Regions from separate parts of the Neobacillus sp. genome, predicted to be linked through region 2. Evidence: predicted binding sites of a transcription regulator. Region 2 holds the regulator's gene; each other region holds the start of a gene.
What was found. The regulator Rex, encoded in region 2, represses fermentation and respiration genes when NADH is low (regulators of the CRP and FNR family bind a similar motif). The targets are predictions, from matches to a motif close to TTGTGAAATATTTCACAA.

Region 1 (4,287 bases), on a different contig from region 2:
AAAACAGCAAATTCAGTAGGATTTAACCCACTTGTCTGAATAATCTTATTTACGTGTTCATTAATTGCTTTATAAGCTCTTGAAAGGACAATAAAAAGCTTTAATGATTTAGTTATTGAATCTTGCTCCATAAAAAACTCATCCTCTTAGGTTAAAATAATTGCCTCGTTTTCACATTTTCATCTGGCAAAATTATCTCGATTTCAAAATTATTATAAAAAAATAATGAATCAATGTCAATTTATCTTGATAAAGTGGGAATATTTTGTTAAAATTCGACCTTTCCATGTTTCTTCCTATTACCCAATTACTTAAATTTATTATAATTGAAATATTTCGAAATAAGAAATATATATTTCTTATTTCGGTAATTAAGTAGTAAGATAGGATAGAAAAATAGTAAGTTATTCTTATAAAGAAGGGATACAATGAGTCAACAAGCCGTTTTACCTGTGAGGGCACCAAAGGCCTCCGAATCACCTATCTATAAAATTCTTTTTATTATTGGACTGTGTCATTTATTGAATGATGCCATACAGGCTGTTATACCGGCAATGTTTCCTATATTAGAAAGGTCAATGGGTTTAAGCTTTACCCAGCTGGGGGTAATTGCTTTCTCGTTAAATATGGTCTCCTCCGTCATGCAGCCAATGGTCGGATTCTTAACTGACAAAAAGCCAATGCCTTATGCACTGCCAATTGGTCTCTCTTTTACTTTAGTCGGCATTCTTGGTTTAGGTTTTGCTTCTAGTTTTGGAACGATTGTTTTGTCTGTTCTTTTCATCGGCCTCGGTTCCGCTGTATTTCATCCTGAAGGCTCTAGAGTGGCTTATATGGCTGCTGGCAGTCGAAGAGGACTTGCACAGTCCATTTATCAAGTTGGAGGGAATACTGGCCAGGCCTTAGCCCCAGTGATTACCGCTTTGATATTAGTTCCACTCGGACAAATTGGAGCATCCTGGTTTACAATAGTGGCCGCACTTGCAGTTATTTTATTAATTTATATCGCAAATTGGTATAATGAGAGATTGAAAACTACTCCAAATCCTGCAAGTATGAAGAGAACGAGCTTAGGTAAGAAGAAAGGTTTATCTAAAGAGGTAAAAAATTCATTAGCATTGATATTATTATTAATCTTTGCAAGAACTTGGTACACATCGGGGATTACCAATTTTTACACCTTTTATGTCATAAAAGAATATGCACTTACCATTAAAGAATCTCAGGTCTTTTTGTTCGCATTTTTACTATCTGGCGCAATCGGTACATTCTTTGGAGGTCCATTGTCTGACAGATTTGGAAAGAAAAACATCATTTCCTTTTCGATGTTAGCGTCCGTTCCTTTTTCGATTCTTATTCCGTATGTTCCGCCGACCATGGCATTTATCTTCCTAATTCTTACAGGATTTATTTTAATGACTAGTTTTTCGGTTACCGTGGTGTATGCACAAGAATTAGTCCCAGGAAAAATTGGGACGATGTCTGGTTTGACTGTTGGTCTTGCGTTTGGAATGGGGGCCATTGGTTCAGTAGGTCTGGGATACATTGCGGACTGGATTGGTCTGCAGTCGATGATCACATGGCTTGGAGTATTGCCATTGCTAGGATTACTCGCGTTCCTGCTTCCAACGGATCAAAAGGTTTGGGAATGGAATCAAAAATAAGAAAAGCGCAAGGCGCCTGGAGCTGGACATTTCTCGAAGTCCAATGTTTTAAATTCTTATATAATAATAAAGGATGGGCTGCGCCCATCCTTTTTATTTGATTTCTTGAATTTTACGGTATAATTCTGCCTTTTCCTCATCTGTAAGCATTCTTTCAGCCATTGGGAATAACACGTTTTCCTCTTTGGAAAAATGTTCTGTTAGTATGAGGTACGCGTTTTTGATTAATTCTGCCAATTTTTTCTTTTCATCCGTTGATGCTTGACTACCTTCTACCTTAGCTAGAAAGGCTCCGATATTTGATTTTGCTTGGTCATGCTCATATTCCATAACCGCAATCGGTCCTGAAGTTGTTCCGATATAAGCCCCCATCATTGGGAACAAGACACCCTCTTCTCTTTCAGAATGCGGGTCAAGTGCTTTCTTAAATTCTTTTACTTTCAAAATTAATTCATTAAAATTAATTTCTACATCCATTACTTGATCGATTTTTTCCGTCAGGCCGTACAATCCTTCTAATTGTTCTAATAATGGAGGATGTTCACTTTTTAATTGTTTAAGTCCTTCACTTAATTCAGCTTGAGGCAGACCTCCAAATCCACTCATGCAACCACTCATGCTCATTCACCTCTATCATTATCTTTTGAGCCTCAAGTATAAAAGTAACCAACAATTAACGTAGTGACATAGGTCACATTTATTCAAAAATTGCTTAGAGCTAAGCTTTTTTTGACAATTTCATGAAAACGCTTTATTTTTTTGAAAAATTTTAACATTTATCACTCAAAAAGAAATAAAAATTTCATATAATGTAGATAAACCATATAAAGGAGGGCTAAATCATGAAAACCCCAAATTATCATGACTTTTATCAAAAGGCACTAATACCAATTGGTTTAAAGGACCTTACATTACTAAAAGAATCCGAGACATACTACCCTGGATCACCTTCAACACATTGGCTCATTGCCGTAGAAGGGGTACAACTCCCGGAGAAGAAGATTTATTATCACTGGAAAGTGAGCATTTATCCAGCTGATGGTGAAGCCGATTTCAATTATAAAAAACCTTTTTATTGTTCACCAGGTATGATGTCAATGGATGAAGCAATCGCACTGGCTTCTTCATTCGTTGCATCCGGCAATAAAGATGAACTTTCTCCTATTGCTCTACTAGAGAAAATAAGCTAAGCCCCTAAAATAACTACCTTTTGCTTTACCTTCTTTTTACCCTCATTTGTGAAAAAACCTACATATAGTGATATTATCCCATTTGTAAAAAAAAGTACTGCCTGCAAATCGCAAACAGCACTCTTTCTATTTTTCAGTTAAGCTAACCGGAACACAATCCCATGTCCGCCTTTTGGATATTCCCATTTAATGTTTTGGTATGGACAGCCAATGCGACAGCTTCCACATTCGTGACAGCCTTCATATCCTACCTGCATCCTTGTTCCTTCCCACTTATACACTTCAGCCGGGCAAAATACTGTACAAACTTTATCGGGGCATTGAGTCATACAAACATCATGATCGAGCACGGTTAAATGGGACTTCGTGTCACACTTAAAACGGAGAAGATATTGTTTTTCTTCGATATTCTTCGTTGACATTATTTCACCGCCTTCCAAGCACGATATATATCTTGCAATACTCGAAGGGTTCCTTTTTCTCCTGTTACACTCTTCATAATTTGTTTTTGTTTTTCACGTTTTGGCGTGCCATCTACTGTGAAGAATTTGCTCATCGCTTTATTCATCATCGGTACATAGTCATTAAAGTATTGTGGATACTTCTCAAACGTATGAGCGGCATCTTTATATTTCTCTAAATCTTTCATGATAAAGCTGCCATAAAGGGCTTCACGGTAACTATTTAAACTAGACTCACTGAAATCTTCACGAGTTTTTGCTTGGACAACGGCCTCCGCAGCTAATTTCCCAGAATACATTGCCATGTTCGAACCTTCACGATGAATGGCATTTACAAGCTGGGCGGCATCACCGATAACAATAACACCATTACCTGCCACCTTCGGAACCGAACGGTAACCCCCTTCTGGAATAAGGTGAGCAAGATACTCAGCCGATTCTCCTCCAGCAATCAACGGTTTAACCATTGGATGATTTTTCAAGTAATCTAGTAGCTCATATGGCTTCAATTTCGCTTTAATCATACTGGAAAGGGTTGTTCCTACTCCAATGTTCAAGCTATCTTTATTTGTATAAAGGAAAGCTGTACCGAGGTTACCTTTGGTTGAATCACCAAAAATCTCAATCGTGCAACCTTGGTTATCTTCCACATTAAAGCGGTCATTAATTTTTTCCTTTGGTAGATTAATAACTTCCATAACCGTTAAGGCTACTTCATCTGGGCGAAACTCTTTATGGAAGCCTAATTGCTTGGAAAGGAGTGAGTTAACACCGTCAGCTAGAACCACGACATCTGCATAAACTTCTCCATCCGGGCGATCGGTGCGAACACCAATAACCTTACCGTTTTCAACAATACATTCTGTGACAACAGTTTCATTGATCAAGAGGGCTCCTGCTTCAACTGCTTTCCCCGCAAACCATTGGTCAAACTGTGCCCGGAGCACCGTGAAATTATTATATGGTTCTACT
Region 2 (4,287 bases):
GCGGCTTTGTGCTCGCTTCGTCGTCGATGCGCGTGCCAGGTTCCGTTGGATAAAGTCCTGGAGATTGGCTACCTCTTGCTGTTGTTTTTCGAAAAGCTTCATATCACGCTCATAATTGGCCGCTTTTTGGTCAAGGTAAGAACTATAGTTACCCGGAAACCTTTGAATTTTTTTGCGGGCTACTTCGTAAACTTGGGTGACAACCTTATCTAAAAAATAGCGGTCATGGGAGACAATTAAAATCGCGCCATCATAGCTCTGTAAATATTGCTCAAGCCAGGAAAGGGTTTCGATGTCAAGATGGTTGGTAGGCTCGTCCAAAATTAAGATATCAGGTTTCGTTAATAGCAATTTCCCTAAGGCAAGACGGGTTTTCTGCCCACCACTTAAACTTGAAATCAGCAAAGAACTTTCGCGGAAATTTAGCCCATGCAGCACGGAGCGAATATCGGCCTCGTATTGATATCCACCTTGTTCCTTAAATTTCACTTGGAGCTCGTCATATTCTTTAAGAACACGTTCGTATCTTGTGTTGTCTTCGAACACACTTGGGTCAGCCATTTGATTTTCAAGCCTGCGAAGTGATTTTTCCATCAATTGAAGCGGTTCGAAAACGGTTATCATTTCTTCCCAAATTGATAAATTTGATTCTAAACCAGTATTTTGTGCTAAATAACCGATGGTCACTTCTTTTGGCTTGATAATATCCCCGCCATCATGAGACAATTGTCCGGCAATGATTTTTAACAATGTCGATTTCCCTGCACCATTGCGGCCAACAAGTGCCGCGCGGTCCCGGGTTTGTAATTCTAGCTTTATATTCGATAAAATAAGGTCAGCACCATAATATTTTTGTAGTTGATTGACCTGCAATAAAATCATTCTAATTCACCTCTATTACATAGGAATAGTGTACCTTATTCCGGCATTGTCGGCAATAAAGGGCAGACCTATAGCGTCGAGTGAGATATTATTTTTTGAAAAAAATGTTTGAATTAGTTCAAAGTTTCACACACAATAACTGAAAAATAGTGTATGATTTTTTTGGGAGGATTTATTTATGGCAAATTTTACACATTTTAATGAAGAAGGCAGAGCAAAGATGGTCGACGTCAGCGAAAAACCGGAAACGGCTCGGACCGCTCTTGCTCATTCAAGCATAACTGTTAGTAAAGAAATTTTTGGAAAAATAACCAATAATGAAATGAAAAAAGGCGATGTCCTGGCTGTGGCCCAGGTTGCTGGAGTTATGGCGGCAAAAAAAACATGGGATCTGATTCCAATGTGCCATCCGATTCCATTAACAGGAGTTAATATTTCCTTCTCATGGGAAGAAGATCAAGAAGATCACTATCATTTACATATTGCAGCAGCGGTAAAAACCAAAGGTAACACGGGTGTGGAAATGGAAGCGTTAACAGCGGCGTCAGCTTGTGCCTTAACCGTGTATGATATGTGTAAAGCGGTGGATAAAGGCATGGTCATTGGACCGACCTATTTAGTCGAGAAAACGGGCGGCAAAAACGGCGATTATAAAAGAACCGAACAAGTTAAATGAAATGTAACTAAATCATTCAAGGGGTGTGGGAGATTATGAGTAATGAAACGATGAAAATACCACAGGCGACAGCAAAACGGCTGCCCCTCTACTATCGATTTTTAAAAAACCTCCATTCTTCCGGTAAACAAAGGGTCTCTTCTGCAGAATTGAGCGAGGCGGTGAAAGTGGACTCAGCAACCATTCGCAGGGATTTCTCCTATTTTGGTGCTTTAGGGAAAAAGGGCTATGGCTATAACGTCAATTACTTATTATCCTTTTTCCGGAAAACCTTAGACCAAGATGAATTAACAAAGGTTGCGTTAATAGGGGTCGGTAATCTCGGAACTGCCTTTTTAAACTATAATTTTTTAAAAAACAATAATACGAAAATAGAGTGCGCCTTTGATGTGGATCCGACTAAAATGGGAACGCTGATTCGTGAGGTACCGGTCTATCATTTGGACGATTTGGAGAATGTTCTAGCCAATGAAAATATATCGGTTGCGATTCTTACGGTTCCGGCTTCCGTTGCGCAGATGATTACAGATCGACTTGTGAAGGCGGATGTGAAAGGGATATTAAATTTTACTCCGGCAAGGTTAAATGTTCCTCCCGCCATTCGGGTCCATCATATCGACCTAGCAGTAGAACTGCAATCACTGATTTACTTTTTAAAGCACTATCCGACTGGGGAAGTAGAAGAAGAATAGCTAGTATAAAGGGTTTTTCACGAATATCTACTCGTGAAAAGCCCTTTTTTTGTTGTATAGGAAATTATAAAATAATTAATTGTGGATAAATTGAAATAGTTCTCTGAATCCAGCTCCAGCGCCCAGCGGCTAGTGTACTTCGCTCTCCGCCCTACGATAAGTCAACATCGAATCGCTATCGCTCTTCGTGTTTCCTTTATCTCAGTTGGAGCGCTCCAGTCCATACGCCGCTAAACGGGCGCTTGCGCCTTTTGTGCTTGAAGGTCTTTTTGCTGCTTTACAAACGTAACAGTGTTATGTTACATTGAAAATAGAAAGGGGTTTTCAATATGAGTGAGGAGTTAATTTCTAAGAAGGATTTATTAGATATTGCTGGAATATCGTATGGACAGCTATATCGCTGGAAACGGAAGGATCTCATTCCTGAAGAATGGTTTATTCGGAAATCCACATTTACGGGCCAAGAAACCTTCTTTCCAAAGGAAAAAATCTTAGAAAGAATCAATAAAATTCAAACAATGAAGGAAAATTTGTCATTGGATGAGCTAGCTGATATGTTTTCTCCAAATATTAGTGATTTGCAGTTGGAAAAGGATGATTTAATAAAACGTAACATTGTTTCGATTGAAGTAATGAATTTTTATCTAGAGAACGATAAAGGCGTGAAGATATTTAATTTTCCGAGAATCCTTGAAGTATATATATTAGAAAAGCTGCTTCAGTCAGGTGAGATTAATTTAGATGAGGGGAAAATGCTCTTACAGGTATTAAAGGACAATGCCCAGCATATCAAGCAAAAAAGCTGTGAATTGGTATTTACGCGAAAACTAGGAGTTTCATCGTGTCTTTTATTATTGAATGCCGAAGCTGCTCATTTTGAGCGAGGAACGAAAGTTGTCACGACTCTCGCACTGATGACCTGTATGGAAGAAATTAAATCGAAATTATTGTAAAGGAGAATCGTGATGGAAACAAAAAATAGAGGAGATTTGGTCATTAATGGTATTGGGGCATCAAACGGTGGGCAGTTCCATCTTGTTACCTTAAATGGACGAGGAAAAGTTAACAGTGATTTGGAGTGTAGTGAGTTTGAATGCAATGGTTCAGGTACGGTCAATGGCAATGTTACAGCAAATACAGCTAAGGTAAGCGGGAATGCCAGTTTTAAAGGAACAATCGAAAGTCAGAAGTTTACGGTGGACGGAACAGCAAAAATTGGGCAAAATCTGTATGCTAAACAATTACAGGTTTCAGGTAAAGCCTCTGTTGGCGGAAAAGTAAAAGCTGAGGAAATTAAACTTAGAGGCATTCTGACGATTGGAGAAGATTGTGAGGCTGAAACGTTTAAAGCACAATACCGGTTTACAATTGGAGGACTTTTAAACGCGGATCAAGTAGATATTGAGATCTATGGAGAATGTAAAGCACAAGAAATCGGCGGGCAAACGATCATCGTAAAACAACATAAAGGATCCTTCATGGGCACTCTCTTCAAGCCTTTTTTTAAAACACAATTAGAAACGGATTTAATTGAAGGAGACAGAATTGAACTTGAAAGTACGATAGCAAAAGTTGTCCGTGGTAACCAGGTTAGGATTGGTCCTAATTGTCATATTGGCGTAGTTGAATACACAGAAGAATTTTCACAGGATAAAAATGCCATTGTAGGTGAAAGCAGAAAGGCTTAATGGGAGGGAGAAGAAAATGGGAAAAAGCGAAAATCTTATTATTAATGGATCGGGAAGTTACCCCGGTGGCCGTTACGATAAAATCAGCATCAGAGGAGAAGGTACGATCGTTAATGATGTGGAATGTTCAATTTTTAATGTCTATGGCACGAGCGAAGCAGTCGAGAATGTTACAGCAGGTTCAGTAAAAATAATTGGTGAGGTAGAATTCCAAGGGAATATCGAAGTGAAGGAAACGCTTGTCATGGGGACCATGAAGGTCGATGGTAAATCCCATTTGAAAAAAGTGAAGATTCTCGGGTTGCTGGAAGTGGGTGAAAAGCTCAGTGGAGATGAAGCAACCATTAAA
Region 3 (4,287 bases), on a different contig from region 2:
CCTTTAAGCATACTTGTAAATAAAACACCTAGTAAAAACGGAGGCAACAAGCTGCCAGAAAAGAGCGCCCAATCCCAGACATTTGTCCAGCGACTGCTGGGAACCTTGCTGCGGAATTCAAAGGAAACACCGCGGGCAATTAAAGCAAGTAATACAACTAATAATGGAAGATAGTATCCGCTGAACATAGTTGCATACCAATTTGGGAAAGCAGCAAAAATCGCACCACCGGCAGTTAAGAGCCAAACTTCATTCGCATCCCAAACAGGCCCAATGGCATTGATCATGATCGATCGCTCAGTCTGAGTGCGAGCCAAAAACCTTGTTGACATACCGACACCAAAATCAAAACCTTCAAGAAAGAAGAAACCAATAAATAAAACGGCGATTAAGACAAACCATAATTCACTTAATTCCATCCTAAGCACCTACCTTATCAAACGGATCAATTGTTTTATTTGGGGTAATTCCTAGCTGGTCTGCAGGACCCTTTTTGATTTCTCGAATCATTAAATAAACCATGACAATAGCTAGAACTGTAAAAATTAACACATACAGGATGATTGAAAATAAAACGCTGCCCCCGGAAACATTTGGTGAGACCGCATTGGCAGTGGTCATCAAGCCAAAAACACTCCAAGGCTGGCGGCCTACTTCCGTCATGATCCAACCAAACGTATTGGCCAGGAACGGAAAGGAAATCGCCGGAAGTAAAAACTTCAAAAACAACTTGCTGTTTTCAAGTCTTCCTTTCTTCCATAGGTATAATCCAATCATAGATAATAAGATCATTCCTACACCGAAACCAATCATTAACCGGAAGCTCCAATAAGTTGTTTTTACCGGAGGAATGTAATTTGTCCCTTTACCTACTTTGTCATCATATTTCGCTGCATACTCTTTTTGAAGTGTCTCCATTCCTTTTAAGCTGCCCTCAAATTTGGAATAAGATAGAAAGCTAAGGGCGTAAGGAATGTTAAGTTCAAACTTGTTTTCCTTTTTAGCTGAGTCAATGATCGCAAGAGCTGACCAAGGTGCCGGGTCTGCTGTATCTTGCCAGATGCCCTCTGCAGCCGCCATTTTCATTGGTTGTGTTTTTACTAGATATTGAGCTTGGCTGTGGCCGGTTAATGCAGTACCAATGCTACCAATCAATCCAATGATTAAAGCAATATTCATTGATTTTTTATAGAACTCCATATTGCGTTTCTTTAACAAATTATAGGCGCTAATTCCTGCTGTAAAGAAAGCTCCTGTACATAAGGCGCCTGCCAAAACATGAGGAAATTCAACCCACAGTTGGCCATTTGTGATAAGTGCAAAAAAGTCATTCATCTCTGCCCGTCCATTTTTGATTGCATAGCCGACAGGAACCTGCATAAAGGAATTGGCCGTTAAGATCCAAAATCCTGAAAGAATGGTTCCGATCGATACAAGCCAAATACATGCTAAATGCATTTTTTTAGAGAGACGATCCCAGCCGAAAATCCACAATCCGATAAAGGTTGACTCCATAAAGAAAGCTAGCAGTGCTTCAATTGCAAGTGGGGCACCAAAAACGTCTCCTACAAATCTCGAATAATCAGACCAGTTCATACCAAATTGGAATTCTTGAATAATACCTGTTACAACCCCGACGGCAAAGTTAATCAAAAACAAGTGACCCCAAAATTTTGCCATTTTCTTGTAGGTCTCATTTTTCTTCGTAACATACAAAGTCTCCATTAAAGCGACCATAAACACCAGACCGATTGTAAGTGGAACAAAGAAAAAGTGGTAAACTGTGGTCACACCAAACTGAAGTCTCGCTAAAAAGACTTGATCCATACTCATTTCCTCCCTAAGCATTTTTCATGATTTTTCTGTTTAAATTATGTTCATTACTTCACAAAGATGAGAGTAGTTATTGCGAATTCTAATTAAAAGATTGCTAAAAAAGCCAGATTATTAAAATAAATATTAAATTAAAATTATTATCGTTTTAAAATTAATATTTACATAAGTATAATATCAAACATTTATGAATTAATTCGTCGGTTTTTTGACGAACTTATGACACTTTTCTGAACCGTAGAGAGTATGTGCCAAATAAAGCCCTATTATGAAAGGTTTTATGGCAATTCCATCTTGTTTTTATGCAACTTTTAAAGAAACAACAAAGATATCAATGGTAAAAGTCACTGCTAATATTTTCAAAAATGCTGAAATAAAAACCTGAACACGTTAGAACTAAAATGACCCATGGAAATAGACTCCCTTTATTATACTGATTATCAAATCTAGAATAGTTGAAACTTTCTCCCCTTTCTACCAAATTTCCATATTTTGCACTAGTCAAAATAAAGAATTCTGTTATAATGTGTTTGGAATATAATTTAATAGTTAGAATTGTAGGGGAACCGGTGTTGCCGGTTGAGATTACATCCTTAAGATGTTGACTCTTAAAACCTGATCTGGTTGATACCAGCGGAGGGAACATATTCTTGAACAAATAAAATTGTTTGCTTATATGCGCCCTGGGTTCTCCCCTAGGGCGCTTTTTAATTGTCTAGCTCCACAAGGAAAGCTTCGGCAGCATAAGCAGCGCACGAAGAAAAAGCGTTAGCTTTTTCGAGGAGGTCATACGCCGCTGACCAGGGCGCTTGCGCTTTTCTATTGTCTAGCTCCAGCGCCCTAGCGGCTAGTGACCTTCGCTCTCCGCCCTACGATAAGTCAACATCGAATCGCCTTCGGCTCTTCGTGTTTCCTTTATCTCAGTTGGAGAGCTCCAGGTCATACGCCGCTGACCAGGGCGCTTGCGCTTTTCTAATTATCTACATAGGAGGAGTAGGAATGAAAAAGTGGTTAATCGTTTTATGTTCATTATTAATGATTGCAGGTTGTAGCAATCCGAAATCAGCATCAGAAACGAATAAGAAAAACACACACTCTCTGAAAAAGGTATCTGTCGTTCTAGATTGGACACCAAACACGAATCATACCGGTTTATATGTGGCAAAAGAAAAAGGTTATTTTAAAGACGAAGGATTAGATGTGAACATCATTATGCCAGGTGATGCTGGAGCAGATCAGCTTGTGGCTTCAGGTAAATCAGAGTTTGGGGTAAGCTATCAAGAATCGATCACACAGGCACGTATACAAGGCGTTCCTCTCGTTTCTATAGCAGCCATCATTCAACATAATACTTCAGGTTTTGCCTCACCAGCTGCGAAGAACATTGTTACACCAAAGGATTTTGCAGGTAAAACATACGGTGGCTGGGGCTCACCTGTTGAAAAATCTGTTCTTTCTTCCTTAATGAAAAAAGAAAATGCCGATGTGAACAAAGTTTCGATTGTAAATATGGGTGATACTGATTTCTTTACAGCGGTGAAACGAAACATCGATTTCGCATGGATTTATTATGGCTGGACCGGTGTAGAGGCAGAGCTGCGTGGAGAAAAGCTCAATATGGTATACCTAACCGACTACTCTGATAAACTCGATTATTACACGCCAGTTCTCGCAACGAATGAAAACATGATGAAAGAAAACCCTGATACAGTTAAAGCTTTTGTAAAAGCTGTTTCCAAAGGGTATGAATTTGCTATTAAACATCCATCCGATGCTGCCGACATTTTAATTAAAGCAGTGCCTGACTTGGATCCAAAGCTTGTTAAAAAAAGTCAAGAATGGCTAGCCTCTAAATATCAAGATGATGCACCAAGATGGGGCGAGCAAAAACAAAAAGTATGGGAAAATTATGCTTCATGGATGTTTGACAATGGACTTCTTGAGAAAAAGCTTGATGCTAAAAAAGCATTTACAAATCAATTTTTACCACAATAAGGGGTGATGAAATGACAAATTCACTGATCAGTATTCAAATCATACCAAAAACAAAAAATGGCGAAAGTGTTATTCCATATGTAGATGAAGCAATCCGAGTAATTCAAGAGTCAGGGGTAAAATTTGAGGTACATCCTCTTGAAACAACAATGGAAGGCGATTTACAGCAATTACTGCAGGTGATCACGAAAATGAACGATCGCATGATTGAGCTGGGAAGCAGTAACGTTATCTCCCAAATAAAAGTATTGTACCAGCCATCAGGCATCTCCATGGATCAGCTTACGGAGAAATATAGATAATGATGAAAATCATAGCGAAAGGGTGGAGACCGTTATTGGTTCTCCTCCTTTTATTCATTGTCTGGGAAACGGTTGCGATTAAATCTGGAGTTCCGGATTGGCTTTTACCCACACCGACAAAAATATTTTATGAGGGTTTCGATGGTTGGTCTAACTT

Region 1: the regulator Rex is predicted to act here: its motif matches at 2,344-2,361, upstream of RTR43_RS14105 (hemerythrin domain-containing protein).
Region 3: the regulator Rex is predicted to act here: its motif matches at 1,874-1,891, upstream of RTR43_RS06995 (cytochrome ubiquinol oxidase subunit I).

What each region holds. Positions count from the first base shown of each region.
Region 1 is NZ_DALZYO010000021.1:42,053-46,339, forward strand. Features, by position in the region: gene RTR43_RS14095 (MarR family winged helix-turn-helix transcriptional regulator) at 1-131, opposite strand, end outside; gene RTR43_RS14100 (MFS transporter) at 429-1,664, shown strand; gene RTR43_RS14105 (hemerythrin domain-containing protein) at 1,758-2,282, opposite strand; gene RTR43_RS14110 (hypothetical protein) at 2,507-2,854, shown strand; gene RTR43_RS14115 (ferredoxin family protein) at 2,992-3,276, opposite strand; gene RTR43_RS14120 (FAD-dependent oxidoreductase) at 3,276-4,287, opposite strand, start outside.
Region 2 is NZ_DALZYO010000030.1:4,705-8,991, forward strand. Features, by position in the region: gene RTR43_RS17355 (ABC-F family ATP-binding cassette domain-containing protein) at 1-882, opposite strand, end outside; gene moaC (cyclic pyranopterin monophosphate synthase MoaC) at 1,061-1,558, shown strand; gene RTR43_RS17365 (redox-sensing transcriptional repressor Rex) at 1,594-2,250, shown strand; gene RTR43_RS17370 (YhbD family protein) at 2,580-3,203, shown strand; gene RTR43_RS17375 (polymer-forming cytoskeletal protein) at 3,216-3,938, shown strand; gene RTR43_RS17380 (cytoplasmic protein) at 3,955-4,287, shown strand, end outside.
Region 3 is NZ_DALZYO010000009.1:60,344-64,630, forward strand. Features, by position in the region: gene cydB (cytochrome d ubiquinol oxidase subunit II) at 1-419, opposite strand, end outside; gene RTR43_RS06995 (cytochrome ubiquinol oxidase subunit I) at 421-1,827, opposite strand; TPP riboswitch at 2,383-2,492, shown strand; gene RTR43_RS07000 (ABC transporter substrate-binding protein) at 2,833-3,828, shown strand; gene RTR43_RS07005 (thiamine-binding protein) at 3,840-4,130, shown strand; gene RTR43_RS07010 (ABC transporter permease) at 4,130-4,287, shown strand, end outside.